2 regions of the Methylophilus flavus genome follow, and region 2 is predicted to be linked to the other one. Evidence: predicted binding sites of a transcription regulator. Region 2 holds the regulator's gene; the other holds the start of a gene.
The links. Region 2 encodes FNR, which switches genes on or off when oxygen is low (the NO sensors DNR and NnrR bind a similar motif). Its sites were predicted from a motif close to TTTGATNTANATCAAA; they were not measured.

Region 1 (15,360 bases), 550 kb from region 2:
ACTTGGCCTGGTCCGGGTTTACAAACGCGTTCTTCCAGCCGGAAATCTGCCATTGCGTTTTGCGTAGCAATTGCTTGTCAGTCGTCGCCAGGATATCGCTGAGGATTTTAAAACTATCCGAGGAGTCCAGAATGGAGAACTGGGGTTTGTAGCCGAGCAGGGCAGCTTCCTGGCGCAGCATTTGCAGGCCCAAGGAGTGGAAGGTTGTGACGGTCAGCCCTTTGCCACTTTTACCTTCCAGCAGCGGAGCAACACGCTCCTGCATCTCGCGCGCGGCTTTGTTCGTAAAAGTGATAGCGGCAATCTGCGAGGCTTTGTAATTGGCCTCGTTCACCAGGTAGGCAATCTTTTGCGTGATGACGCGGGTTTTGCCACTGCCGGCACCCGCGAGCACCAGTAATGGGCCGTCCAGGTAATGAATCGCTTCGCGCTGAGGAGGGTTTAAGAGATGCTGCATGGAACTTCTACTGTTTGCTAGAGACAATCAAAGGAGAGGAATTAGCCTGTATGGACTATTTAACCCTTTAATTTATATGGGTATAGTCGCAATACCATAGTATTATGCCCTATCAGGTAAACTAAAAACTTTGACCTTCCCTGTGCTAGATCTCAATAGTGTCATTCTATCATCAATCGGCCTCACCTTTACTTTGGTTCTGGTTCTATTGATATTTGGCGCTTACCAGCAAAAAGCACTGATTATGAATTGGGTGCGCGGCCTGCTAATGATGGGCCTGGGCTTGGGTATTTACTTTATTCCACTGATTACCGCCAACTATGGCCAGCGTATCGTGTATGTCGCGACGTCGATGACCATGTTTGCCCTGGGCGTCAGTATTTATGTCAATGGCATACGCATGCTGCGTGGCTACCGTGTCTACCGCTACCGAACCTTGCTGGTCATGACCACATTGCTGGCCTGTAATGCAGTGATGCTGAATATGCATGCAGCTGACAAGTGGGTCATCCTTTCTAATTTACTCGTGCTGGTCTGGGTATTTTCTTATGGTAGCCGCAGTTTGAGCGGGCATGGCAGGGACTTCGTAGCGCAAGTGTTCTGGCTGTGCTGCAGCCTGTTTGGCGGCATCAGCCTGATGCTGGGCTTTTTCGCGATTGAAGTGGCCCTGGCAGATGAGGCGGCGCTAATCTCGTTTATCCACTGGCCTGTGCATGCCTATCTCACTACAGCGATTATGATGGTCCTCACTATCGCCACCAGTTTGCTATTGCTGGTGATGAATGTACGTACCCAGGCCGGATTGCAGGCAATCGCTACCCTGGATGGCTTAACCGGTGTCTTGAACCGCAGGGGATTGCAGGAAGCCGCTACCCGCATGCAGGCAGTGTCACAGCGGATTAGCCTGTCTATGGGCATGCTAATTATCGATCTGGATTACTTCAAGAAAGTAAATGATGTCTATGGCCATCTGGTGGGTGACGAGGTGCTGAAATCCTGCGCAGGCAATATACGTGGGGCGTTGCGCGGCGGTGATGTGATCGGCCGTTACGGGGGTGAGGAGTTTTGTATTTTGCTGCCTAATACCGGTGAGCAGGAAGCCATGGTACTGGCTGAGCGTATCCGCAGAACCATAGAAGTCACACCAGTCAGTATTGCGGGCGTTGAAAGCATGAGTGCAGATACTCACGCCATCAAGTGTACGGTGAGTGTCGGAGCAGTGAGTTCTGAAACGGTGGGCTATGCACTAGATAGCATGTTTGCGGCGGCTGACCAGAATCTGTACAAGGCCAAGCAAAATGGCCGCAACCGGGTAGCGAGCAATATTGAATTATTGATGACGCAACCACCTGCCACAGGTAAACCTGTGAAGCGTAATGCGAGCGTGATTGCTTAACTCACGGTTGTTTATATCACTATACTTTTAGTTTACGTTTCAATAAAACTTAGGGCGCATCAGCTTCTGTTGTCGTCTCTGGCTGTTCATCGGCAGTGTTCGACTTCTCTTTTGACAGTGCAATCATCTCTGCACGGCTCTTGGGGGATTCCAGGCTGACCCTGCCGATCGCGCCGCCGCGATAATCGGTCAGAAACGCCATCGCCGTACGCTCCATATCCCATTGCCCGTCATTACGCTTGTAAGCCCTGCGTTTGGCAATCGCCTGTAACAGGTCTATGCCATCTATCTGTTGTACATCCAGTTTCATGGCATCCAGTTTGTAACGCGTATTGATCAATGCCGGGTATTGTTTCAACAGTAAGTTGCCAAGAAATTCCGCCACATCTTCATCAATCACCGCATTGCGGCCAATGGCATGGCTGGCGGCCAGCATATAACCATCCGATTCATGCTCAATCTTAGGCCACATCATGCCCGGGGTATCGGTGATGCTCTGGTTATTGCCCAGGTCGAAACGTTGCTGGCTTTTGGTGACTGCCGGTTCATCGCCTACTTTAGCCGCGCGGCGGTTGAGCAGGGCGTTCATCAAGGTGGATTTACCCACGTTAGGGATGCCCATGATCATCATGCGCAAAGGCTTGAGCGGTGAGCCGCGATGCGATGCCAGTTGACGGCACAGGCCGGGGATTTTTTTAGCGTCACCGGCTTTTTTGCAGGAGAGTGCCACGGCTTTGGTATTCGGCTGGCTATTGAAATAATTCAGCCAGGCTTGCGTGATTTGCGGGTCGGCCAGGTCAGCCTTATTCAGGATTTTAAGGTTAGGGCGCTGGCGGAAGTTGCGCATGTCTTCAATCATGGGGTTATGGCTGGCGGCGGGTACGCGTGCATCCAGTACTTCAATCACCACATCGATATGCTCCAGGGTTTCCTCTGCCTTTTTGCGGGCTGAAGTCATGTGTCCCGGGTACCATTGTATCGCCATATTTTTGCTCCATCATTCCATCAAAAAATACGGTGTTTACATGCTGTGCCGTACTCCAACTATCGCTCCGGCACATTTTTTCTGATTGCGAATGTTGCAATGGCCAATGCTACGATTGGCCATTTTAACATTCAAGCGTGCAACGCGCTAAATTTCGTCAGGCTTGAAATTTACTTCCAGGTATATCCAAGTGTGAACAAGGCTCGCGTGTCGCCTTTTCTTCTATCATCTGCCGGGCGGGTGTCCAGGTTGTAATCCAGTTGGGTGGTTGCGCTCAAGCCCATAATAAAGGGAAAACGCAAGCCAGTTGAGCTGTAAAGGAGGATTTGTGAAGGTGCACGCGGGGTATATAAGACTTCGTGGCGATGAAATGCCTGTACAAAAGAATTAAACAGGAACTGGTTGTAGTTAACGGCCCAGCGAATGGCGGCATGGTCCTCATCCTGCTCTTCATAGAAATCCTGGTTAATCCACGACAGACCGCCTTCCAGTGACAGATTGAGTTTTTCTCCTTCAAATAGCTGGTAACCGGTACCCACACCGTACTGGCTGCGTAACTTGATGTCCCTGAACCGGTCTTTTTCCTGGATGGTATTCAGATAGGTAAACCATTTTTTGGTGAAAAAGTGGTCATACTGCCCACGTACACGCATATTGTTCTGGGTTTGTTCACCATTATCTTCTGCCCAGTATGCATAACCCTGCGCGGTATACCTGTCTTCCAGGCCGCGTGTAATCGATTCGCCGTTGAACTGCATATTACGGTTTTTGCTGTTGCCGTTATTGAATGCGCCGCCCAGGTTGAGGTTGCCGCTCCAGACATAGCCTTCACCTATCAGGTCTTTGGAAGGGTTGATATATTGAATTTCTGCCAGCTCGGTATCCACCAGTTCGGTTTTACCGTCTTCGTCCAGAATCGCTTGCCCATTTTCACCATGTTTCAAAAAACCGGTGACTACCGTCTGATCAGACAGCATCATGGTGTAAGATTTTTCGGCGTCTATGCTAAGAATATCTGCCCAATTTAATTTGATGTCGCCAGCATAAGAAGTATTGATCACGACTTTATCTGTCACTTTGACAACCAGGGTGCCGGTGATTTTGTCGCCGTTTTTCATCCAGACACTGTCTGCATGAATGCTAGCAGAAAAGAATGTGATTAACGCTACAGTACTATACAGAAGGGTATTGAGCTGTTGTTTACGACGCTTAAGGGCCTTGCTGGCTACATTGAAAAACATTCATTCTCCCTTATTAATTGAATAGCTGGACGTGAAACCTGGCAAGAGAAACACGTCCAACAAGCTTTTCTGGCAAAGTTTAACTACATTAGCATGCACATGGCATTAGCGCATGGCGCTAAAATTGACCCACCTGATAGGGTAGTCAGCAAAAAAACGCATGAGTTCCCGATATAAGTTCCCTGAGGAAAGCAGGAATGACAAGCAACACATTTATGCTGAGTCACTCATTTATTGCTAGACTACTGGATTAGTATTTTAAAGCAGCAACCCGTATGGTCAAAACAATTTTGCCACCCCAAATGAAATTGCCACCAGAAGTCAAACCGGGTCAATCTATTCCTTTATTGCAGGCATTGCACATCCTGACGCGCGACGGCAAGCTCAACCAGGATAGCCGCCGTAAACTCAAGCAGGTTTATCACCTGGTTAATTTTATCGAGCCGCTGATGCAGTCCGTCATGACTGCACAGCAAAATCCAGTGCTGGTTGATCATGGTGCCGGTAAGTCCTACCTTGGTTTTATCCTCTATGATTTATTACTGAAGCAGCATGCTGGCGGCCAGGTAATCGGAATTGAAAACCGCGCGGAGCTTATAGAAAAATCCCGCCAGCTGGCCAGCGAATGTGGCTTTGAACGTATGCAGTTTGAGCCATTGACGGTGGCGGATGCCATGAGCTCCGAACAACTGCCGGCAAAGGTGGACATTGTCACCGCACTGCATGCCTGCAATACCGCCACCGATGATGCCATACAGTTTGGCCTGCAAAAGCAGGCGCAATATATGGTGCTCGTGCCTTGCTGTCAGGCAGAAGTGGCTGAAGTGATGCGTCAGCATAAAGCAGATTCCCTGGCAAAAACCTTATTAAGTGAGCTCTGGCGCCACCCGATCCATACCCGTGAATTGGGTAGCCATGTCACCAACGTATTGCGCTGCCTGGAGCTGGAAGCGCATGGCTATCAAGTGACCGTGACCGAGCTGGTGGGCTGGGAGCACTCCATGAAAAACGAACTGATTATTGCCAAGTTTACCGGCCAGAAGAAACGCAGCGCGCTCGAGCGCGGACAACAGTTGCTGGAACAACTGAATTTGACCAGTCTTGCCGGTCGATTTAACTTGAACGGTTAAAAAAGCTGTATAAAAAAACCTCTGATACAGCAAAGTATCAGAGGCTGAATGGAGCTGAAAACTCCAGGGAAGAGACTTTTGAAACTGTTTAGAAGCGTTTGCCGACCCCTATGCTTAAGACCCATGGGTTTACTTCAAGAGAGTCGATCTTGCTCCAGCCGCCTGCTGTTTTCAATTTCACATCCGTATCAATCCACAGGTATTTCACGTCGGCGTTTAATAACCAGCCATCTTGCAGGTTGACATCAAAGCCAGCCTGCAATGCAGGGCCAACGCTGGTTCTATCGATTTTGATATCCGTGCCAGCCAGTGGGCCCTGGCTCAATTCCAGTTTGCGGTCCAGCATAAAGGTAGCGTTAATGCCGGCACCCACATAAGGGTCAAAGGTCTGGTCAGGGTTGAAGTGCCATTGAACTGTCAGTGTTGGTGGCAATGCATCAATACTGCCCAGTTTCTGGTTTGGTACCACAGTGCCTGGCTCTTTGGAAACACTGACATCGTGCTTGGAGCCTAGCGCCAGTATCAATTCAGTGGCGATGTTCCTGGTCCAGTAATAACTGATATCAAGTTCTGGAATCGTATTGCTGTCTACCTTCAGTTCCGCACTATTTGACATGGCGCCTGCAGCCACATTTTTATTTACATATTTACCCAGGTCGCTGCTTTCATTCGGGCTGATATTCGTGGCGCGCAGGCGGACCACCCAGTCGCCTTGTTCGGCATGACTATTCGTCACTGACAACAGGGCTGCCAGTATTAAACTGATTGCGGTTTTTTTCATTGTGATCACTCCATCTCGTGCATTGAACGTGATGGCATTCTAGGAGCGTCAGGCAAAGCAGGTATTGACCCAAATCAACTAAATCGAATTAGTGTTTGGGTCAATCAATGACTAGGAGGTGAGTAACTGTGAGGTGAGCTTTAAAGTTCAGAGTGTGTAGCTAAATGACGCACATGACGCATTAGTAGTTATTGCGACTTTTCCAGGCTTCGTCCAGCACTTTGGATTTTTGCTCGAAGACTGCTTTCCTGGATTCAAGGTCCTGTTCTGTCTGTGCTTTTTCAGTCTGGTATTGCTTCAGTCTTTCCTGCTCTTTGGCGATCAGCTCTTCCTGGGATTTGATACGCTTATTAAGGTCTTCCAGCTTGCTCATGGAATCGCCGACAGCATCGCGGGCCGAGGCGGCATCATTTTGTTCCGGCAAGATGCTGCGCGCAAATGCTGACTGGCTGTGGCTGGCGACTGCCAGTGTCGCTAGTAGCAGTGCAACCATCAACGGGGAAGAGATGAATGGTTTGACAGAGAATTTTTTGACTTGCATGTATGACTCCGTGAGTATAAACAGGTAATGGAATGCCTTGGTTGAACTGTACTAGAGTGAAATTGTACTAGCGAATATCGCATTGGCAAGCCATTGTTTTTTAGTAAGCCGGTTTGGCATAAGGTTCCGGGTATTCAAATTCTTCAAGGCAATAAAAAACCCGCCATTGGCGGGTTTTCGTCATTCAGCCTTGGCTGAATTATTTGTTCATCACGTACATTGTTACTTCAAAGCCAAAACGCATTTCTGTAGCAGCTGGTTTAGTCCACATGATAATCTCCTTTTGGTTATTAAGTGCATCTCAGTGATGTACTTGTATGACTGTTACTATACGCGCCTGTTTCAAAAACACCCTGAAGTGATCACGTAAAACCGCCTCATGATTTTACGTAGTTTGAACCGCCTGTTTCCGTTATTTGTTCGTCTCCTCAAAGGTCGGCATTTGGCTAAAGGATTCAAGCGTAAAAGGTTTTTCCTCGAACAGGTAAGGATAAGCATCATGCCGCAGTTGCGTATGGAATGCAGTGATGCGTTGTCTATGCGCAAGCAGGTCAGAGACATTGCTGTGCGCGATATCTTCCAGGCTGCGCTGCACCCATACTGCCGGTAAAAAGTAGCCGAGTAAGCCAGTGGCCTGGTCCCGTTGCATGAGCGCTTTTTCACGTGTTTCCACTTGTTTTGCAAGTTTCACATCTGCCATATGTTGAAATGCGTAATACCATTTCCAGTGAAAGCGGTCGGTGACTGGCGCTGACTTTTGCCATTGTGGATACAGCGCATAAAACGGTGTCAGCGTGTCAGTCTTCGGTAGATCCCAGGCACTATGCACGGCCTGCCGGTGTTGCAAGGCGATCTGGCTGCCATCCTCTACCGGGTAACGGTGGTGCAACCACACTTGCGCCAGGTTAGGGAGCACGATACAAGTCACTAGCCAGAGGCTGGTTAAAGCAAGTGCGTTCAAGTTGGCATTGAGTGCACGGGCCCGCAGGCTGAAGGCTGCGCATAGCCCGGTCCAGAGCAGGGTATATAACAGCGTGACCACCAGCACCTGCAGGAGTGGCGCCAGGCTAAGGCCGTATATGGCCGTAAATACCATGACTGGCAGCGAGAACGTCAATGCAATCAACAGCCAGCGGGAAGCCACGCGCTGACGCCAGAAGCGTGCCGGTTGAGCGGTCAGGCTTTGTAAAAACAGCAGCCGCTGTGCCTGGTGCTCACTGGCTTTAAGATCATGCAACAGTGCGATACACAGCAGCGGTGCAAAAAACACCAGCCAGAATGCATAATCGAATCCGCCCAGCATCACATATTCAGGATGATGCGATTCCCCGTCGTAGAGCTGCCCTTGCAAGCCCAGCAAACGTATGCGCTGCACATAAGGCGTCACCAGCCGGTTACCCAGTGCAATAAAACTCCATTCGCCTGGGGTGTGGTAAACGTTGTGGAACACGTAATAGCCAACTTCACCTACATCTAGCGTGTCATGCTGGCTGTGCTGTTTGAGGTAATCCTGATGACGCAGACCTTCTCCCTCCTTTGCATGATTGATTTGTGCCTGGATATGGCTGATATTCTGCCATCCATTAAACAGGCTAAAGCCTGTCAGTAACAGGTTCAGCAACAGCAGGATCAGGATGCTGCGTTGTTTGAGTAATAAAATCAGTTCTTGTTTCATGTGCGTTTTGCCACTTTCATCAGCAATGCGCCCGGTATCAGTATCCAGCCCAGCAACACCAGCAAAGCGACCTCGATACTGTGACTGCTGACTGAAACTGGTGCCAGGGTAACGGCAGGGCGCGGCGCTTTTTTCCAGAAGTCGGCAGACACACGTGTGTCGTGATCATGGTGCTGGTCAACTTTCATGGTATGGATCTGATTCAGGTATTGGATCAATTTGTAACGGCGGTCTTCCGCTTGCCGGATAAACGCCTGGTGGTGCGCCAGGTCGTTGCCACTGCTGGCCATCTGTACATACTGCAATGCCAGCGCCGGTGTCAGCCATAACCAGTGCCGGATGCTCGTATTTTGCCTGTTCAGTTGCGCATCATGCAGGGCTTGTTGTTCACGGTAAACAGCTGTGGTCAGGCGTTCGCCTTCCTGCATCAAAAGACCGTGATAGTTGACTGGCAAATCCTCAATTGTTGTGACCTGGTATTTCTTGAGGATGCCAGCTTTAAACGCCGCAAAATGCGGGTCGTCCGGGTTATGGCTATCACCCAGGGCTTTCAGTTTGATTTCCGCGTGATGTTCAGCCTCCGTGCGCGGCTGGGTCGGGTAGGTCGTCTGCGCCAGGTTGGCTAATCCGCGCGGGAAAATAATGCAGACGCATACCCAGCACAGCAGCAGTGTCAGCAAGGCGCCATGCAATTGCTTGCTGAACCACGAAATTGTCAGCACCAACAGGCACCAGCCAGCGATATACATCGCCTGCGCCAGCAGCATCAGTGATAAGCGTAACAGCGTTTGGTCGCTGCCCCAGCTCCAGGCCAGCGTCAATAAAGCTTGCAGGCAAAGCAGGGTAAATAATGGCAGGAATAGCGCCAGCCACTTTCCGGCCGCAATCACCCAGGCAGACGTGCCATTGCCGCGCATAAAAGCCAGTATGCCGGTGATTTTTTCGGCAGTAATAGTGGCATAAGCAATCATGATTAAAAATAGTGGCATCCACCACTGCACAATCATGGCCGGGGTAATCAGCGGGAAACGGCCCAGGCTGGTCGCTTCGGTGGCAGGGTTGAAATTGGCACTATTTAAGCGATGCGCCTCCAGGTAAACCAGGTGCCCCGATTGATCGAGTATTCCAGGTTCAATCACGCTGAGCGGGTGCAACGGTTTGGGCACAAAATCACCAAAATGGGAGACCCGGTGCGGGTGGCGGTCAGGTTGCGATTGCCAGTCCTGCTGGCTTTGTTGCGTGACTTTTGCCACAATTGTGGCATGATCTTGCCAGTGGTGATGGGCGGCGAGGGCGGCAATCGACCACAGCACGATTAATATCAGCATCAACAAGGCAGGGATACGCGCATGCCATAAGCGCCGCCATTCATTGATGGCGATTTTCCAGACAAGTGAAATCATGCCTGCCCCTGGTAAAGTCGCTTGAGGCTATCCAGCGTTAGTGACGATTGGTCTATCACTACCGGCTGTAATTGCCCGTTGGCCAGCATCAGCAGGCGGTCTGAGAATGCCATCGCTGATAACACGTCATGTGTCACCACCAGTATGCCCATGCCGCGTGCCTTGCACTGCACAATCAACTGGTTCAATTCTTCTGTCGCCTGCGGATCCAGCCCCGAGTTAGGTTCATCCAGAAGTAGAAGTTTTGCCTGTTTTGCCAGCGCAAACGCCAGCATGACTTTTTGTTTCATGCCTTTTGAATATTCACTACACGGACGATGCCATGATTGCTCTGGCAACCCTGCCATGGTTAAACAGCTAGCGATATCTGCTGTCTGGCTGATCGCCCCCAGGCTCAGGAAGTAACGGATATTCTCAAGTGCTGACAAATGGCCGTAGACCGCTGGCTGCTCAGGGACATACGCCAGTTGTGAGAGCGCCTGGTGCCGTGCCTGCTCCAGGTCAACGCCTGCAATCTGTATCGTGCCTGTCTGATGCGCTGCAGTGTGCAGGCCGAGGATGCTTTTGAGCAGGGTAGATTTTCCTGCGCCGTTGCTGCCCAGTACCGAGACGACTTCTCCCGCCGGTAAACTGAGATCAAGCTGTTTAAGGATCTCACGTCCGGCAAAACGCAGGCTGAGTTGTTGGATGGATAATAAAGCGGTCATTTGAAATCCACTGTTGCGGTGAGCATGAAGTTACGGCCAGCGCCGGGAGCGAAGTTTAGCTGGTTTAAAGCGCCGGTACTGCTGAAGTCATACACATACTCATAGTATTTATCGAAAATATTGTTGGCCAGCAAGCTGACCCGCCCCCAGTTGGTTTTGTAATCAATATTGGCATTGGTCAGGGTATAAGCGCCATATTTGCCGCCATTATTGCTTTCGTTGACGTAGTAGGCGCCTTGCCGGTCAATATGTAAACGCGCAACCCAGTCGGAATCAGGTGTGAATTGCAAACCGAGTGAAGCAGTGTGGTCAGGAATGCCGCGTATGCTATGCCCTTTAAATCCCGGGTTTTGCGGATTAGGCTCTTCAATTTTGGCATACACCTTAGAGACGTTACCCCAGAAACTGAAATAGTCATTCAATCTGTAATCAAAACTGGCATCCAGGCCTTGCCTGAGTGTCTCGCCTAAAGGTCGGCGGATGTTGTCAATATTGATAAACTCATTCTTGGCTTTTTGCTGCCAGTAGGAGACTCGTGTATTGAGGTCACTGTTCCAGCCGCTTTTAAGGCCTATTTCCCAACCATCATTCACGGCAACATCGATAGGAATTCTAGCCCCACTATTCGCATTGAACTGGTTCAAATTGATACCAGTCGGCGTTTGGAAACTGCGACCTGCATTGCCAAACAGGGTGTGCTGTGCGTTCAGGTTGGCAAACGCATTGAACTTGGGTTGCACAATTGTTGGTGAGTCGTACAAGTCTGTATTGATTTGCCTGGCCGGGATAGCATTGGTACCGATAATGATAGGTTTATTCGCTGTTGCGTCCAGCCGGTCCGCACGCAGGGCAAAATTCCAGCGTAGCCATTCAACCGGTGTATTTTCCAATTTGGCATAAATACCTTGTGCGGTAAAGTCGTAATCAGCTTTGATACGAATGACGTTCACCCCTGCGCCATTAACCCTTTGGTTAAACTGGCTGACTTCCTGGTGCTCAATATCATAGCCAGTCTCAAAAGCCCATTGCGGATTGATTTTCCAGTTTAATTTTGCAATCAACCCTGTTGATGTTTGATCATCCAACCTATTTTCGACATTCGGCGAACCCACAAAACGCACATTGCGTTCGCGGTCAAAGTTCTGCCAGTAAGTTTTCAGACTCAGATCCACATCATTGTTAAAGAAATAGTCGTAATGCAAGCTCAGGTGTTTGAATTCCTTTTCACCGCTGTCATTGCGTGCAATAGCGGCCACACCGGTACGGTTCGAGCGGGCCTGTTCTTTAGGCATATAGCCAGGTGCTTCCGGTGAATTGTATTTGCCATACTTGGCACTTAGGGCCAGGGTGGATTGATCAAAATCCAGCTGCCAGCGGCCGGATAGGGCGATCTTTTCATTTTCGGTATGGGAGCGGAAACCATTGCCCTTGCGGTAACCAATCGCATAGTTCTGGATGAAATTGTCCTGCTTGTCACCGAAGTAACCCTGCATTTCGCGGGTATTGAAGCTGCCATAGCCGAATTGCAACTGCTTGCCGACATCTTTGCGTGTTTCCACCTTGTAATTACCGGCAGTGGCAAACAAGCCGGTGGTGGCGTCACTGGTGCCTTTGAACACTTGTATGTTCTGGATATTGGTCGGGAACAGGTAATCCAGTTCACTCAGGCCGGAAAACAGGTTGGAAGGAATACCATCGACCAGCAGTTTGGCATTGGGTGTCTCGCCGTCACCACTAAAGCCGCGGATAGAGATTTCAGTATTCACAATGCCCTGGCTGTAGCGCGATAGCACTATGCCTGGCGTTTTACTGAATAATTCCAGTGTATCGGTCACATGCTCGTATTCCAGCTCATCACGCGTGATGACATCGACAGAACCGGCCAGGCTCTTATCTGTGGCGGGGACTTGCTCCTTTTTGCCAAGCACAATGACGCTATCCAGTTCAACACTGACTGTTTCCCTGGTTTTATTTTTTTGTTTGCTGCTTTCGGTCGTGTTGTCTAATGCAATTGTTTCTTCGGCATAGGCCGGCACAGCAGGTAACAACAGGAGTGCCAGCAGGCTGGCAATCTTTTTTTGTTGCATCATGATTTTTCTTCCCTGGGTATTTAGGTGTTATCAATTGGAACGATGAGGCCTTGCAGACTGCACCAGACTATTGATTGTCATTTTTTGAGAGCAAATTTTTGAAGTGATTAATCATCATTATAAGTGTGTCCATTTGGCTTTCTCACTATAAAACCACTATTTCATAGACAAAAAAACACTGAGTGGACGCTGCGAAGCTTTTATGGGATTTGGTGTCACTTTTGTGTGCATTGTTTGTGGTGTGATTCATACACGGGATTTACCAGATGGCATCCAATGCCAGGACAACCCGCCTCATAGTCGCTGGAATAGATGGCGAACGATGAATGGCCCCAGCCTGTTGATTGCCTTGCCATAAACTTCCTTTAAGCAATACCAGTGCTTGTTCTGGCGCCTGGCGTATGCCTTGAGGGTGCAGGATCAACGCCTGATTAAAAGCTTCGGTTGTAGCGTAGGGATTGGCAAACGCATTTCTATCGCAAAACGCCTCATCCAGCCATTCGGTGCCTGGTCCCAGATAGGTGCAAAGCAGGCGGATGCCGGTACGGTCAATATGAAATTTGGGGCACATGGCGTGCGTCAATACTTCCAGCCTGATGCCAACTTTCGGGCAATCCATCAGGTCGGCGTAGAGGTTTGCCAGCGTACTGATATCTTCCAGCAGCGCCTCTTTACCTACGTCATCTGGTAAGCGCATTTCGCGATCAAGCCGGTCGGGCGTGACTTCCGTGTGTCTCAGCGTCAGCCTGTATCCTCCGCCCAATCGGCTGCTGACTTGCTGCAAGAAGCTCGATAGTTGCGCTATCTCAGGTCTTGCAACGACATTTACCTGCTGAGATGGCTCAAAAATGGAGAGTAAATCCATAGGATTGAAATCGAGTCTTCCGCCAGGCGCAGGCGCGATATTAGGTGGGATTTGTGCAGCCATGAGCATGGTTATACGGTCTCCTCTTCAAGCAGACGGGCCGTTTCATCTGGCTGGGCGACAGACCATCGTGGGAAAGGGTCAGGCAGCTCACGCCAGCCCTTCATGCCCAGCGCGGTCTCAGCATCCGTCAACAGGCAGGCATCGAATTTTGCAGTCAGCGCGATTTTATCCATGTCCATGCCTATGATGACTAACTCCTGCTGCCGGTCGCCATACGGGGCCCGCATACGTGAGCGTATGTACTCCTGGCTTTCATGGTCTTGTGGCCAGTCATGGCTGGGGGTTGCCGCCCACCACATGCCTGCCAGCTCAGTCCTGGTCACGGCACCTGCCTGCGACCACATGCCGCAGAATTCCGGCTGCGAGGCAATCCAGTAGCGGCCTTTGGAGCGCACCACGCCTGGCCACTCGGTATTCAGCCATTGCCATAAGCGTTGCGGGTGGAAAGGCTTGCGTGCGCGGTACACAAAACTCGAAATGCCATATTCTTCAGTCTCAGGCACGTGTTCACCACGTAACTCCTGCAACCAGCCTGGTGCTTCCGCGGCCTGGTCAAAATCAAACAGGCCGGTATTCATAATGCGATTAAGCGGCACTTTGCCAAAACTGCTATGCAGAATCTGCGCACGCGGATTCAAAGCTTTCAATATTCCTTCGAGCTGCGCGATTTCATCCAGCGTCATTAAGTCTGTTTTGTTGAGCACCAGCACATCACAAAACTCAATCTGTTCTACCAGCAAATCAACCACCGTGCGCTCATCTTCCTCACCCAGCGACTCGCCGCGCTCACTCAGCAAGGTCTGTGAGCTATAGTCTTTCAGGAAGTTATAACCGTCCACCACTGTCACCATTGTGTCCAGTTGCGCGACATCCGCCAGCGAAATGCCATCTTCATCGGCAAAGGTAAACGTTTCGGCAATCGGTAAAGGCTCTGAAATGCCGGTGGTTTCAATCAGCAGGTAATCAAAACGGTTTTCTTTCGCAAGGCGCGTGATTTCAACCAGCAGGTCTTCGCGCAAAGTGCAGCAGATGCAGCCATTGCTCATCTCGACCAGTTTTTCTTCCTGACGTGATAACTCCGCGCCACCGTCACGCACCAGTTGTGCGTCTATATTCACCTCAGACATATCATTGACAATCACCGCGACGCGTTTGCCTTCGCGATTATTGAGAATATGGTTGAGCAGGGTGGTTTTGCCAGCACCGAGAAAGCCGGAGAGTACTGTCACAGGGAGTTTTTTCATGGCGTGTTCCTTCGCATGTCTTAATGGTTGAATAGCCGTTCGCGGCGCTCATGGCGCTCTTGTGCTTCCAGGCATAGTTTGGTGGCCGGTCTGGCAAACAGGCGCGCCAGGCCGATGGGCTCACCGGTCTCTTCGCAATAACCATACTGGCCTTGCGCAATGCGCAGCAGGGCGGATTGTATGGTTTTGATATGTTTGCGTTCACGTTCCCGCGTGCGCAGCTCAAGACCGTGGGTTTCTTCCTGGGTAGCCCTGTCTGCGGGATCCGGCGTTTCCTGTTGTTCATGCAAATGCGTGCTGGTGAGCAACATATTGGCTTGCAGGGTATCCAGTTGCTGTTCCAGCAGTTGTTTGAAAAATGCCAGTTGCGCCTCGTTCATATAGGCATCTTCTGGCATGGATAGAAGTTCAGACGGAGTTAACATTTAACGCAACTTGATTGCAATGCAATTTTGTTGCATTTTATGCGAATGCTTTATTAATTGCAACTAAGTTGCAAAACTAGACTGGTTTAGGTGATGGGTGAGAAGAACGGAGTATCAGTAAATTACCGGAATTAAGATTTTGGCATCAGGGCTTCTGGCAATCCAGGCACAGCCCTTTCAGGCTGATTTCGATATTAGACACCCGGTAGGTATCGAACAGGGATTGCGGGATATGCGCAGCCAGTTCGTGAATGCATAACACGGTGCCACATTGCTGGCAGTGCAGATGGGCATGGCCGTGGTTATTTAAAAGGCCGAGGTGATCCGTTCGTCCAGGTTCTGCACTTCGATAGCTAC
Region 2 (15,360 bases):
TTACGTGACCGCGCTGTGATGGCGCGTTACACCAACGATGGCAAGATTGAGAACGTGTATAACCTCAAGCTGGAAAACGAGACTGAAGAGATGCGGGATTATGATCTGAAAGTCACCGGTTTACCTGACCTGGTCATTCATTTCTCAGATAACAATGTCCAGCAGATCAAAGCGCTTAAACCTTTTGAGAAGCGCAATGTCATTGTTGAGATACAGTTGCCGGATGGTGAAACGCGCGCCGGATCGCACAAGATCTTCTTTGAAATGACGGATATTCAAGCCAAAGAAACCATCAAGGAAAAATCTGTATTTATCGTGCCCAGTAATTAATGGGTAGCCAGGTAATTAAGGTTAACAAACGGAGTAGAGCGACGTGGCACAAAGCATAATGCACAAAGGAACACAGACGGTTGATCCACAAAAGTGGTACCAGAATCCCTACGTCTGGCTGATTATTGGTGGCCCGGCATTGGTGATAGTGGCTTCGTTTATCACGCTGTATCTGGCGATTACCCATCCTGATCCACCGATAGACGATTACTACCGCAAAGGGATTGAAATCAATAAAACGCTGGATGCGGAAAGAGATGGCATGGCACCTGCTGTCGCGGCACGCAACCACGCGCAAACCGGTATGAAACCGGCTGACGACTAAACGCTGACTCCTAAGTATATCTAACTGAATGCGCGCACATTAAACCCATGTTCGCGCAATTCCCCTGCATAACCCTGTATCACTTTTTCTGACGTAGGCTGTAAGCACACTGCAGCCGCTTGCTGACTAGGCCTGGAAATGCCATATAACAAAATACCTGCCATCTTTCCTTGATACGCTTCCAGCGCTTTTATATAGCCAGGCAGGGATGGCGTAGTGATCATCTGCTGATTGACTTGCCTGCTGACAACCGCCGTCTGTACCCACGTCGTGCACAGGGTGCAACAGGTCTGCAAACGCTGCAAATGCAATGCCAGCGGCACATGGCTATCGTTCAACGCGTGCATCTCGGCATCACTTCCCGCATCCAGCTTAAACCATACTTCACCGCCCATTGCGTTCAAGCATTGAATGGCGTGCTGAACATGGGCATATTGCAATTGACTGCCATTGGTAATCAGCCTGACTAATACAGGCTGCTGATGATGCTTGAGGATGTGGTTAACGACCTTTAAAGCTTCAGGAAACTGGGGTGAAGTAGTTGGTTCGCCATCGCCTGCAAAGGCAATGTCCTGTATGAGAGATGATAAGGGATCAACCCCATGCGCCATTGATTGCTCTGTGATCCAGTCCAAACATTCTTGCAGCTCAGCTTGCAGTATCTGCATAGCGATAACAGGTGACGGGCCGCGCTGCAAGCCTGGCACCTGGCAGTAAATGCAATGCCAGTTGCAGCAATGGTTGGGATGCAGGTTAATGCCTATGGAAATGCCTTGTGCCCGGCGTGACCAGACCGGGTAGATATATTGCCAGTCACGCGTCGCCGCATAGGCAGTGAGCTCACAGAATAGTGCTTGAGCTTCCATCCTGGAAAACCTGGCTTAGCAGGTGCTGGCGTTAAAGATCGCTTTCAGTTTGTCGTGATCGAGGATGCGGATATTCTTCTGTTTGACTTCGATGATGCCTTCTTCGCTGAACTTGGAAAACGTGCGGCTGACGGTTTCCAGCTTCATGCCCAGATAGCTACCGATTTCTTCACGCGTCATACGCAAAATCAGCTCGCTTTTGGAGTAACCCCTGGCGTGCAGGCGTTGTAATAGATTTAACAGAAATGCCGCCAGGCGCTCTTCAGCGCGCATGTTTGCTAACAGCATCATGACACCATTCTCGCGCACGATTTCGCGGCTCATGATTTTGTGTACATGGCGTTGCAGCATGGGGATTTGCCGTGAAAGGTCTTCCACATGATTAAAAGGCATCACGCAGACTTCGGCGTCTTCCAGCGCAATGGCATTGCAGTTATGTTTGTCGCTGACGATGCCATCCAGACCTATGATTTCACCGGCCATCTGGAAACCTGTCACTTGTTCGCGACCATCTTCAGAAACCACGCAGGTCTTAAAAAAACCGGTGCGGATCGCGTACAGCATGGTGAAAGCATCACCACTGCTATACAAATGCCCACCTTGCTTGATTTTTTTGCGGCTCGCAACCATGCCATCCAGCTGCTGCATTTCGTCTGTGCTCAGGCCAACGGGCAGGCAAAGTTCACGCAGATTGCAGTTAGAACAGGCGACCTTGAAACTGGATTCCAGTTGTTTGGCTTCGGCTTGCTGGTGTTCAATTGGCCTTGGCTCGGCATGCATAGCGGCAATCCTGGACTGGAGTTGAGTATCTGCCAAATTATACGCGTCCTGGCCTGATGTTTCATTGAGCATGATGCGAGTTCTCTTCCCGTTTTTATATGTGACCCCATTGTGCACGCGCACGACCGCTATCCATTTGATCTGCATCAAGTAGCCGCCAATTACTTTGTGGCAAAGTGACTGTCATCCCACCCGGACAGGAAACAGTTTGCCAGCTACCATGAAACAACCGTTGATGATTACGCAGGAGCATATCGAGCGCTACGACGTTTCGGGGCCACGTTATACCTCTTACCCGACGGCCGACAGATTTGTTGAGGCGTTTGATGCCACGGCCTATTGCAAGGCGATCGAACAGCGCAATATCAACAGCTGGACGCAACCGCTATCGGTATATGTGCATATCCCGTTTTGTGCGTCGCTGTGTTTTTACTGTGCCTGCAACAAGATTGTGACCAAGCGCCATGAGCAAAGCGCAATTTACCTGGACTACCTGCAACGCGAGCTGGATTTGCATCTGCAACCATTAGGTCAGCAGCAACCAGTTAACCAGTTACATCTGGGAGGCGGTACGCCTACATTCTTCAATGATGAAGAATTATCCCGTCTGATACACATGCTGAAAGAAGCATTTTCGTTCAGTGCCGAAGGGGAGTATTCGGTTGAAATAGATCCACGCACGGTAGACCAGGCACGTCTGCAACATTTGCGGCAGCTTGGCTTTAACCGTCTGAGTTTTGGGGTGCAGGATTTTGATGCCGATGTGCAGGAAGCCGTGCATCGCATCCAGACTTACAAACAAGTCGCCACCCTGATGCGCCAGGCGCGCGAGATGGGTTTTCAGTCACTGAATACCGACCTGATTTACGGTTTGCCCAAACAAACACCTGTCACTTTCAGGCAGACCATTTCCCAGATCATCACCCTGCGACCAGATCGCATCGCACTTTACGGCTACGCGCATTTGCCATCACGTTTCAAACCACAGCGGCGTATTTTGCAGGAAGATCTGCCCAATGCCGTCGACAAAATCCAGATGCTGTCCGAAGCGATTCAGCAGTTGATGCAGGCGGGTTATGTCTACATAGGCATGGATCATTTTGCCTTGCCTGAAGATGCGCTCGCCACCGCCAAACAGCAGGGCAGGTTGCACCGCAACTTCCAGGGCTACAGTACCATGGCCGACCAGGATATTCTGGCTTTAGGTGTGTCAGCGATTGGTAAAATGGGGGCGACTTACAGCCAGAACGCCAAAACGCTGGAAGAGTATTATGACTTTCTGGACCAGCAACAATTGCCGATTGTCCGTGGCCTGGCGCTCAGCCGTGATGACCTCATACGCCGTGCGGTGATTATGGCCATCATGTGTCATGGTGAATTAAGTTATGAATCCATCGAATTATCCTACATGACCAACTTCAGAGAATACTTTAAGTATGAGCTTCAACAACTTTTAGAAAAAGAAAAACAGGGCTTAGTTATATTGGAAGAGGATGGGATTAAAGTCACCGACATGGGCTGGTTCTTTATCCGCGCCATTGCCCTGGTTTTTGACCGTTATTTACAGCACGATGCCAACCGTGCAAGGTTTTCCAAAATCCTTTAAACTGCCGGCATGTTAGCCAGTTTACTCCTGACCGCCTTTGTCATGGGGCTGGCAGGCGGGCCTCACTGCATTGCCATGTGTGGTGCAGCTTGCGGCGCCATGCAGTCACCCTCCAACGCTAAATCCATCCCGATACGCATAGTCAAAACCGTTCCCTGGAGCTTTTACCTGGGCCGTATGCTCGGTTATGGCATGCTGGGCGCATTAGCTGCACAAAGTTTGCGTGGCCTGGCCTGGTTATCTGGGCAAAGCCAGGTATTCCAGCCCTTATGGACTTTCTCGCACACCCTGATCTTTGCCTGGGGCTTTTTGTTACTGGTCACCGGTAAGCAGCCACAATGGGCGGTGCAGGGCGCACAACAGGTATGGGTGTGGATCAAACAGCATACCCGACACGCCAGATTTAATTTCCTGTTCACCGGCATGGTCTGGGCCTTATTACCGTGCGGGCTACTTTATTCGGCCGTGATGCTGGCATCCCTGCAATCTCAATGGTTACAAGGTGCATTGGTGATGATGGCATTCGCTATCGGTTCTGCCACCGTGATGGCGATCGCGCCTGTGCTGTGGCAGTCAGGCCAGCAAGCATTACCAGCATGGTTTAAAGAAACCACCGGCATGCGTATCAGCGGCATGATGCTGGTTGTATTGAGCTTGATCGCCTTATGGATGGACCTCATGCATCACGATAAATTATGGTGCCAAGTACTATGATTTTTAAATAAAAAAACAATTTAATTTCTCAGCGTTATCGATAAGAAATATTGCCGGAATCACCCGTTTGATGTAGTTTACTCCTGTTAATTTAAATTAATTATCAGGGGTGATTAATGTCTTATATCAAAACCTGCCTTCTTTTGGTATTCACTTTGTGGGTTTTCCCAGTTTTTGCTAAAGCGCCGGATATCCTCTTGGCACACATTTACCAGCAAGGTTTAGATGTCCGCGAATACCTGGTAAGCGAAAAGCTGGATGGCATCCGCGCAGTCTGGGATGGCAAGCAATTAGTCAGCCGTCAGGGGCACCCGATTCACGCACCAGTCTGGTTTACTAAACAATTTTCCGCTCAGGCACTGGATGGCGAGTTGTGGATAGCGCGCGGCCAATTCGAGTTACTGTCGGCTACCGTCAGGCAAACAGTGCCGGAAGATGCTGCATGGCAAAAAGTGACTTATTACGTATTCGAGCTACCGGATGCAGCAGGCTCGTTCTCAGATCGCGCCTGGCAGCTGGAGCAACTCGCACGAAAAGTAAACAGCCCCTACCTGAAAGCCATTAAACAATTTCAGGTGCAAGATGAACAATCCCTTAAACGCACACTCGATAGCGTGGTTGCCAAACATGGGGAAGGGCTGATGTTGCATCGTGCTGATGCGCCATATCTCACCGGCCGTAATCATGCTTTACTCAAACTCAAGCCGCAACTGGATGCCGAAGCTAAAGTCATCGCGCACGTACCTGGCAAAGGCAAATATGTAGGTAAAATGGGCGCATTATTGGTAGAAATGCCGGATGGATTGCAGTTCAAGCTAGGCACAGGTTTTACTGATGCAGAACGTGCGAATCCACCACCAGTCGGCAGCCAGGTCACTTATACTTACCGGGATATCACCAAAAAAGGCAAACCAAAATTTGCCAGCTTTGTACGGGTGCGCCCACCTGAATAATGTTAGGAAAAGAATATGAAATATTTTGCAGCGCTGATGCTGGGATTACTGGTCACCAATGCTAATGCGGTTGATCTGAGCGGCATCTATGATTGCCGCGGCGAGGATGCACATGAAGGTGAATATACCGGCATAGTGACGATGAAGTTGCGCAAGGAACATAGCAAGGGTGCAGATACCAGTTATGACTTTCAGCTGGAGGTCCCTGATTATGGCATCTATAAAGGACATGCGGCGGCACATGGCATGCATGCGGCGATGCATTTTGCCTTGCCGGTGGAGAATGGTGAGTATGGGGGTAAGACGCAGGATTTTGGTACCGGTATTGCGGAGTTCAAGAAGGGATCTAAGGGGCAGTTAATGTTCAGGAAGTTTTATTTTGAACCGGCGTTTAAAGGTGGGAATACGGGCGTGGAGGAGTGTGTTAGAAGGTAATTGTTGGAATCTCTGCTTTGCTGAATGGTTTTTAGGTCGTCATTCTGGCGGAGTCCAGAATCCAGGCAATGTTAATCCCTCGCTTGAGGACAATAGAAGAGCGAGTCCTGCACTGCTTTGGATTTAATTTTAATAAGTATTTCTTAGATTATTCACCACTTTCTTTCGCCACTCGGCGAGTTACTTTTCTTTGCTTGCCCAAAGAATAAGTAACCAAAAGAAAGGGCACCCTAGCTTCCGCTTTTATCCCTGCGTTGCTCGTCAAAACAAGCGGTCGCGAAACTCGACCTGGCAGCTCACTCAATACGTGAGCTGCTGCGGGACTCAAACAAACGCTCCCTTAATCTTGTTTTGACTGCGCTACTCGGCGCGTCAGATAGGGGCCCGTGAAAACTACACGCTTTTACGAAATAAAGATTCTTTGCATGGCATCCCGCTTAACCATTGGAATAAAACAAAGCCAAAAGACAAAACAACGTACTTGATTGTTTAGCTTGGTCTTGAGATTGAAAAGACCACTTAGCGCCCTTTGCCAATTGCGTACCGCCATCGTTTCATCGTGGTGGTTTTAAACGGGCCCCTATCTGACGCGCCGAGTAGCGCAGTCAGCGTGGGAGTTTTCGGCCCGCGACTGTTTGAGTTCCGCGGTGGCTTGCGATTTTTGCAAGCCACTAGGGCGAGTTTCGTTGGCCGCCCACGTTGATGAGCAACGCAGGAAGCAAGCGGAAGCTAGGGTGCATTTCTTTTGGTTACATTTTCTTTGTGCAAGCAAAGAAAAGTAACTCGCCTGCAGGCGAAAAGAAACATTACATCGATCCTGAAAATTCCCTGCTGATCTCAACGCTAACCATGAATAGCTTTAATCACCGGCATGTTAAAATCCCACCCCTATGACCGCTGTCTTCCCCGCACAACTCATCAGCCAACTCGAAAAACAACTTCCGCAATGCATGCTGGCTGACCGCTTCCCGCTGAAACGCCGTTTAAACCAGTTGCGCGATGCCGTAAAGCAAAACAAATCTATCGATAAAGCCCTGGCAGAGATCGCACAAAAGGTACATGCCTCGCAACAAAGATTGCAGGCGCGCTTAGCCGCGGTACCTAAACCAGAATACCCGCCAGAGTTGCCTGTCAGCGGCAGGAAAGACGAAATCGCGGCGGCGATCCAGAAGCACCAGGTGGTGATTGTCTGCGGTGAAACCGGCTCCGGTAAAACCACACAGTTACCTAAAATCTGCCTGGAACTGGGACGTGGCGTCAGCGGCCTGATCGGGCATACCCAGCCCCGCCGGATTGCGGCGCGTTCCGTCGCCACCCGTATCGCACAGGAACTGAAAAGTCCGCTGGGCGAGGTCGTAGGTTACAAGGTGCGTTTTAACGATAAACTCTCCGCAAACAGTTACGTCAAACTGATGACCGACGGTATTTTGCTGGCGGAAACGCAAAGCGATAAATTCCTCAATGGCTATGACACCATTATTATCGATGAGGCGCACGAACGCAGCCTTAACATCGATTTTCTGTTGGGATACCTCAAGCAGTTATTACCAAAGCGGCCCGACCTGAAAATCATCGTCACTTCGGCGACAATTGATGCCGACCGTTTCTCCAGTCATTTCAATGGCGCACCCGTCATTGAAGTGTCTGGCCGCACCTATCCGGTGGATATCCGCTACCGGCCGCTCGGCAATAAAACCACCATGGTGGCGGTGGAAGTGCCGATTGATGACGGGCTGGACGATATAGACCGTTTTGCGCAGGACCTGATGGGTATCAAGCGCAAGCCACCACGCACGGAAACCCGCTGGCTGGAGGAGGATGACGAAGAGGAGGTGATGGAAGACGCCATCCTCGATACTGCTGAGGACCTGTTGCGGCAGGGTGATGGCGATATCCTGGTGTTTTTGCCGGGTGAGCGTGAGATCCGCGATACTGCCGACCATCTGCGTAAAAACCAGGGCCGTTCGCTCAAGCTGAAGTCAGCCGAGATACTGCCTTTGTTTGCGCGGCTGAGTATTGAAGACCAGCAAAAGATTTTCCGCCCCAGCGGGCAGCGCCGGATCGTGCTGGCGACCAACGTCGCAGAAACCTCACTGACGGTGCCTGGGATTAAATATGTGATTGATGCCGGATTGGCGCGGGTAAACCGTTACAGCCCGCGTGCCAAGGTCGAGCAATTACAGATTGAAAAGATCTCGCAGGCAGCGGCCAAACAGCGGGCAGGGCGTTGTGGCCGGGTGTCCAGTGGTATTTGCGTGCGCCTGTATTCTGAAGAAGATTTCAACCAGCGCCCGGAGTTTACCGAACCTGAGATTTTGCGCAGTTCGCTGGCCAGTGTCATTCTGCGCATGGCCGATTTGCGCCTGGGGGATGTCGCCGAATTCCCTTTTATTGAAGCGCCCTCATCGCGTTTGATCAGTGATGGTTACCAGTTGCTGCAGGAGCTGGGCGCCGTAACCGAGCGGCGCGAGATTACCGAGATCGGCCGGCAAATGGCGCGCCTGCCATTGGACCCGCGTGTCGCGCGCATGATACTCGCGGCGAAAAAAGAAAGCTGCCTGCGCGAGATATTGATTATCGCCAGTGTGCTGAGCATGCAGGACCCGCGTGAACGGCCTATGGATAAACGCGAAGCGGCTGATCAGGCGCACGCTAAATTCAAGGCAGATGACTCTGATTTCATGAGTTATCTCAAATTGTGGGACTGGTATGACCAGGCGCTCAAAACAAAAAAATCAAATAAAGACTTGTTGAACCAGTGTCACCAGTCTTTCCTTTCATTTCTGCGCCTGAAAGAGTGGCGCGAGTTGCACGCGCAACTGCGCGAAATGGTTGAGGAAATGGACTTCAAACTGGGCGATAAGGAAGCCAGCTATGAGCAGGTGCATAAGGCTTTGCTATCCGGTTTGCTGGGTAATATCGGTTTCAAGGATGGTGACGGCGAAACCTACGCCGGTGCGCGTGGCATCCGTTTCACCATTGCACCAGGTTCAGCATTGAAAAAAAGCCGCCCTAAATGGGTGATCGCCGCGGAACTGGTAGATACAACCAAGTTATATGCACGCATCGTCGCCAAAATAGACCCGGACTGGATTGAACCAGTCGCCCATGAGGGCGGGGCGCGTGACCTGACGCAAAGCCATTACAGCGACCCGCGATGGGACCGCAAGACCGCGCAAGTGGTGGCGTGGGAGCGCGTCAGCCTGTATGGCCTGACCATCGTGCCGAAACGGCGGGTGCATTATGGCCCGGTAGATGCTGAGCAATCGCGCGAGATTTTTATCCGAGAAGCGCTTGCCAATATGGAGTTCGATACGCGTGCGCCTTTCCAGGAAGCTAACCGCTGCCTGATTTCAGAGGTGGAAGCGCTGGAGCATAAGGCGCGCCGCCAGGATGTGCTGATTGATGAGCATCAGCTGTTTGCGTTCTATGACAAGGTGGTGCCTGAAATCAGCGAGCAGTATCGTGTTTTCAACGGCATTTCGTTCGAGAAGTGGCGGCAGGATGCTGAAAAAATCAATCCGAAAGTGTTATACCTGACGCGTGAGTCTTTGATGCGCCACGGCGCCAATGCGATTACGGAGGTGCAGTTCCCCGAACAGATGACCATAGACGGCGAAAGCGTGCCCTTGAAATACCGGTTTGAACCTGGCCACGTGCTGGATGGCGTGACAGCGACCATCCCGTTAGCGCTGTTGAACCAACTGGATGCAAACGTAACTGAATGGCTGGTGCCGGGCATGATACGTGACAAGCTTACGGCCTTGATCAAAGCACTGCCCAAGACCTTGCGACGTGTATGTGTGCCGGTGCCTGATTTTGTGACTGGCTTTTTGCAGAAACACCAACCAGTAGGCGCGTTATTACCAGCCTTATCACAGTTTGTCGAACAAAAAACTTCACTCAAACTGAAGCCGGAAGAGTTTGATCTGGCCGGGCTGGATGCGCATCACCTGATGAATTTCAGGGTGGTGGATGAAAAAGGCCGCGAGCTTGGCATGGGCCGCGACTGGAATACGCTCAAGAAGCAACTGGGTTCTGCCGCGCAACTGACTTTCCGTAGCGGCTCGCCGGATATTGAAAAGACTGATCTCAAGCAATGGGACTTTGGTGACCTGCCGCAAACGCTGACCTTCAGCAAAGATGGCCGTCAGTTGACCGGTTACCCGGCGGTGGAAGATAACCAGGATAGTGTGGCCGTCAAATTGTTTGATACGCCGGAGATGGCAGCCCAGGCACACCGTAAAGGCGTGTGCCGCTTGATGCGCTTCGAGCTCAAGGAGCAGATGAAGCAGCTGGAAAAAAGCCTGCCGGGTTTTAACCAGTATGCCTTGTTGTTGCGCTCGGTCATGAACCCTGACCAGTTGCGTGAAGACATGCTGCAAGCGATTGCCGACCGTGCGTTTATTGCCGATGATGAGCTGCCGCGTACCAATGCCGAGTTCATGCAACTCAAACAGCGTGCACGCACCCGCCTGCCGGCGGTGGCGGAAGCGCTGACAAGGCAAGTGCAACTGATTGCCAGCGAATACCAGGCATTAACCGCGCAATTGCAGAAAATGACGCCGGTGACGCAGAAAATCAAACGTGAATGTGAACAACAATTGCAGGCGCTGGTCTATCACGGGTGCTTTAGCCGCACACCGTGGGAATATCTACCGCATATTCCACGCTATTTAAAAGCCATCCGCATGCGTATCGATAAATATCCGACCAGTATAGAGCGGGATGGCAAGCATGCGCAGGCGATTGTGCAACTGGAGCAGCGCTGGCAGCAGAAGATAGAGCAACTGCGTAAAGCCAACCTGTCTGTAACAAGCGGGTTACAAGACTTTGCGTGGCAGTTGCAGGAGTTACGTGTATCATTATTTGCACAGGAATTAAGAACGCCTTATCCTGTCTCAATCAAAAGACTCGAAAAACTTTGGCAAGAAATACAATAGTCATGCGTGACATCAGCAACCTCTGTGATTAATCCTGTTCATGCAAAAGTCCTCCCCATTTGAACCCTTTAGCACGCCCAACTGGCTGAAACCCAAGCAGCGGGACCGTGTGTTACGCATCCCTGCCAGGCTGATGTGGGGCTTTTTGCTGTCGCTGCTGTTTCATGCGATTCTGTTCTGGGGCTTTATACTCGACTTGCTGAAACCGATGGAAGAATCATCGCAATCGCCGTTAAGCATTGTGCTGAACCCTGGCAAGCCTGCTGCCAGCCCGCCCAAGGTGATTGAACCGCCGCTGGAATTGCCCGAGCCGCCCAAGCCGCAGCCAAAACCCAAGCCACAGCCTAAAGAAGCGCCCAAGCTGCCAAAGAAGATTATCCAGTCGCAGAACCCGAATAGTACGTTCAAGTTGCCTGAGCCAAAACCGCAACCACGTCCTCAGCCTACGCCCCAACAGACACCACCACCGGTGGAAGATTTTTCCAGCATGATCAAACGCAGGCAATCTGATCGGAATTCTGAAGAAATGGCCGCCAAGGAAATCAACGATGCGGCAGCGGCGGCCGAGCGCGGGCCTTCAGAAGATGAGCGTCGCACCAAAAACATTATGAACAATCTCAAGGTCGGCACCAATGGCCTGTTCTCGATCAAGCGTATGGATCCTTACAACGCAAGCTTCAGCTTTAAAGGCTGGGTCAACGATTACACGTCGGCCAATACCCAGTTCTACCAGGTGGAAGCGGGCAGTGGTGAGGATATCCGGCTGGTCATGATACGCCGCATGATCGGAATCATCCGCGAGCACTACAATGGTGATTTTGACTGGATATCCAACCGCCTGGGGCGTACCGTCACTTTATCTGCAAGGCCTGCTGACAGTGCCGGGCTGGAAGATTTCCTGATGAAAGAATTCTTCGGGCCTAACTACAAGACCCAGGATCTATACGGCCATTAAAGAGTATTGATACCTCAGCGTAAGACCAGTGGTTGCTGGCTTGCGGTATGCTGGAAAAAGCACGGGAATATGCAGCGTGAAATAAAAAAAAGTACCTTGCAGGAGCCATGCAAGGTACCAAATGAAAGTCTCGTTAGCTATTTAATCTGGCAATTGTCTTTAAAGCATCGCAGGGCAGCTGCTCCTGCGTTACGCTGCAGCTGCGATCTTGTAACTTTCTTTGCTGACTGTTTTACCCTGATAGGCAGGGCGTGCTTCTGGTAGTTTGTACTGGTTCACCGTGTCGGTCAGTTTATGGGCTTGTTCAACCAGTGACATGGCAGTGGCAGCCGCTTCTTCAACCAGCGCAGCATTTTGCTGTGTCACTTCATCAATCTGGTTCATGGCCGCGTTGATCTGGTCTATGCCTGTGGTTTGCTCGGCCGATGCAGCGGTGATTTCAGAAATGATGGCAGACACATTTTTAATGGATTGCAGCATTTCTTCCATGGTGCCACTGGCCTGATCTACGTATTGCGAGCCATTGGCAACGATACTGGCAGAATCGCCAATCAAGTGTTTGATTTCCTTCGCCGCTGTTGCCGAACGTTGCGCCAGATTGCGTACCTCATTGGCAACTACCGCAAATCCGCGGCCTTGTTCACCGGCACGCGCCGCCTCTACCGCCGCATTCAGGGCCAGGATATTGGTCTGGAAGGCAATGCTGTCAATCACGGTGATGATTTCTTCAATACGCGAAGAACTTTCGGTGATTTCCGACATGGTTTGCACGACTTTGGCGAATACCTCACCGCCACGGTTGGCTACCTCACCGGCTTTGCTGGTCATGATGTTTGCCTGCTTGGCGTTTTCGGCATTGTGTCTGACGGTCGCGGCGATTTCCTCCAGGCTGGCTGCGGTTTCTTCCAGCGAACTGGCCTGTTCCTCGGTGCGTTGCGACAAATCATTGTTGCCCATGGAAATTTCCGAGGCAGACAGGTTGATGGTTTCACCAGATGTTTTAACGATGGAAAGGATACCGGTCATGGCATCGATGATGATGTTGATGCCCTCACACAGTTGTTTGATTTCGCCGGATTTATCCGAAGTAGGGATCCTGTGGGTCAGATCGCCGGTCTGGGTGTAACGCACGACATCATCCACCGCCTGTTTCATGGCATGGGTTTCCTTGACTTTGGCACTGATATCGGTGGCATATTTCACCACTTTGAACGGTTTGCCATCCATATCAAAAATAGGGTTGTAAGTCGCCTGTAGCCAGATTTCCTTACCGCCTTTACCAACTCGCTGGTATTGCCCGCTATCAGGTTGACCAAGGCCCAGATTCGCCCAGAAATTCCTGTATTCCTGGCTGCCTCTGTAACTAGCTTCCACAAACATGCTGTGGTGTTGCCCGACGATTTCTTTCGCGTTGTAACCGGTGACTGCGGCAAAGTTATCATTCACTGCCAGGATATTGCCTTTAAGGTCAAATTCAATCACGCCCATCACTTTGCTGATGGCGGCAATCTGGCCTGAAAAATCAGCATATTGCAGTTTTTCCCGGGTGATATCGGTGGCGTATTTCACTACCTTGAACGGTTTACCGTCCATATCAAAAATCGGGTTGTAGCTGGCTTGTAACCAGATCTCCCGGCCGCCTTTACCAATACGTTTATACTGGCCATCATTGGCGACACCCTGGGCAAGTGTTTGCCAGAGTTGCTTGTATTCTGCACTGTTCTTATATTCAGGCGTGGCAAACATACTGTGATGGTTGCCTACGATTTCCTGGGCGCTGTAACCTGTGACTGCGGCAAAGTTGTCATTGACCGAAAGGATATTGCCTTTGAGGTCAAATTCGATCACCCCCATCACTTTACCAATGGCGGCAATCTGGCCTGAGAAGTCAGCTTGCCTGAGTTTTTCACGCGTGATATCGGTAGCATATTTCACTACCTTGAATGGCCTGCCATCCATATCCAGAATCGGGTTGTAACTGGCTTGCAGCCAGATTTCACGGTTGCCTTTGCCGAAGCGTTTGTATTGCCCGTTGTGCGCTTCACCCAGCGCCAGGTTTTCCCAGAACTGTTTGTATTCGGCACTGTTTTTATATTCAGCTGCCACGAACATGCTGTGATGATTGCCTACGATTTCCTGCGCGCTATAGCCGGTCACTGCGACGAAATTGTCATTGGCTGACAGGATGTTACCCTTGAGATCAAATTCGATCACCCCCATCACTTTACCAATGGCTTCAATCTGGCCTGAAAAGTCAGCGTTCTTGAGTTTTTCCTGGGTGATATCGGTGGCATATTTCACCACTTTGAAGGGTGCACCATCTGTGTCAAAGATCGGGTTATAACTGGCGTGTAACCAGATTTCCCTGCCATCTTTACCTACGCGTTTGAAATGGCCATCATTGGATTCACCGAGGGCCAGCTTTTCCCAAAACTGCTTGTATTCTGTGCTGGCTTTATACTCCGTTGTGACAAACATGCTGTGATGTTGCCCGACAATGTCTTGAGCACGATAACCCGTCACAGCCGCAAAGCCATCATTGACTGCAAGTATATTGCCTTGCAGATCAAATTCGATGACGCCCATCACTTTATGGATAGCGTCTATCTGACCAGCAAGGTCAATTTGCTTGAGTAACTGCTCTTTGCTGGAATTCTTAATACCATTAAAAATATTGAGCATACAAATGTCCCTTGGTCATAATTAAGATCAACTAAATTTAATTTATATTAATATAAGTGTTAGGTTTTTAACTGCTGAAATAGAGAGGTATTTATACTTCAATTAATTGCCGTAAATGTATTGTGCATTTATGGCTGGAAAAACACGTCTTTGATGACTTTTTTTTGTGATGAAGTCCAGAAAATGATCGGGAAGAGATGGTTTTTATAAACAATCACAATACCTTGTACGGCTAAGCGCTTGCGGGCTGCACAGGTACAAAAAAACCCGCCAGCAGGCGGGTTGGAGGTAGTTACATGGCTTTTTTAAGCTTTCATCAATGCCTTGGCTTTAAAAAGCATCCCAGCCAGCATCATTGGTGCCGGTTCTGACTTTTTTTGCATAGCTCTGGCTTCTGGATGGCGATTGCGCTTTAGAGGTTTTTGCGTATGATCCGCTGCTTGCAGTACTCTGAAATTGGTAATGGCTCACGGTTTCCTGCAGTTTTTCGGCCTGATTCACCAGTGACATCGCCGCTGCGGCGGCTTCTTCAACCAGTGCGGCATTCTGCTGGGTGACTTCATCCATTTGATTCACGGCAATATTGATCTGGTCTATGCCACTACTTTGTTCTACTGAAGCAGCAGTGATTTCGCTGATCAGTTGCGAGAAGCGGTCAATCACGGTCACCAGGTCTTCCATGGTGCCGCTGGCCTGTTCTACATATAAAGAGCCATTGGCGACTTTGGTGGCCGAATCATTAATCAGCAATTTGATTTCCTTGGCGGCGCT

Region 1: ACFQ2T_RS03180 (OmpW/AlkL family protein) is a predicted target of FNR. The motif match lies at 6,054-6,069, and genes of this name have one in related genera.

The regions. Positions count from the first base shown of each region.
Region 1 is NZ_JBHTLN010000001.1:669,663-685,022, reverse strand. It holds gene ACFQ2T_RS03205 (UvrD-helicase domain-containing protein) at 1-457, opposite strand, end outside; gene ACFQ2T_RS03200 (GGDEF domain-containing protein) at 702-1,853, shown strand; gene ylqF (ribosome biogenesis GTPase YlqF) at 1,903-2,838, opposite strand; gene ACFQ2T_RS03190 (DUF481 domain-containing protein) at 3,009-4,079, opposite strand; gene ACFQ2T_RS03185 (class I SAM-dependent methyltransferase) at 4,382-5,209, shown strand; gene ACFQ2T_RS03180 (OmpW/AlkL family protein) at 5,298-5,990, opposite strand; gene ACFQ2T_RS03175 (hypothetical protein) at 6,172-6,531, opposite strand; gene pqqA (pyrroloquinoline quinone precursor peptide PqqA) at 6,731-6,802, opposite strand; gene ACFQ2T_RS03165 (DUF3526 domain-containing protein) at 6,944-8,206, opposite strand; gene ACFQ2T_RS03160 (DUF3526 domain-containing protein) at 8,203-9,609, opposite strand; gene ACFQ2T_RS03155 (ABC transporter ATP-binding protein) at 9,606-10,316, opposite strand; gene ACFQ2T_RS03150 (TonB-dependent receptor) at 10,313-12,406, opposite strand; gene ACFQ2T_RS03145 (DUF1826 domain-containing protein) at 12,666-13,334, opposite strand; gene zigA (zinc metallochaperone GTPase ZigA) at 13,343-14,578, opposite strand; gene dksA (RNA polymerase-binding protein DksA) at 14,599-15,003, opposite strand; gene ACFQ2T_RS03130 (Fur family transcriptional regulator) at 15,149-15,360, opposite strand, start outside.
Region 2 is NZ_JBHTLN010000001.1:119,786-135,145, forward strand. It holds gene ccoG (cytochrome c oxidase accessory protein CcoG) at 1-330, shown strand, start outside; gene ACFQ2T_RS00575 (FixH family protein) at 389-655, shown strand; gene ACFQ2T_RS00580 (hypothetical protein) at 676-1,521, opposite strand; gene fnr (fumarate/nitrate reduction transcriptional regulator Fnr) at 1,537-2,301, opposite strand; gene hemN (oxygen-independent coproporphyrinogen III oxidase) at 2,522-3,907, shown strand; gene ACFQ2T_RS00595 (sulfite exporter TauE/SafE family protein) at 3,917-4,621, shown strand; gene ACFQ2T_RS00600 (DNA ligase) at 4,738-5,574, shown strand; gene ACFQ2T_RS00605 (hypothetical protein) at 5,590-6,009, shown strand; gene hrpA (ATP-dependent RNA helicase HrpA) at 6,960-10,952, shown strand; gene ACFQ2T_RS00615 (hypothetical protein) at 10,993-11,907, shown strand; gene ACFQ2T_RS00620 (methyl-accepting chemotaxis protein) at 12,097-14,589, opposite strand; gene ACFQ2T_RS00625 (methyl-accepting chemotaxis protein) at 14,920-15,360, opposite strand, start outside.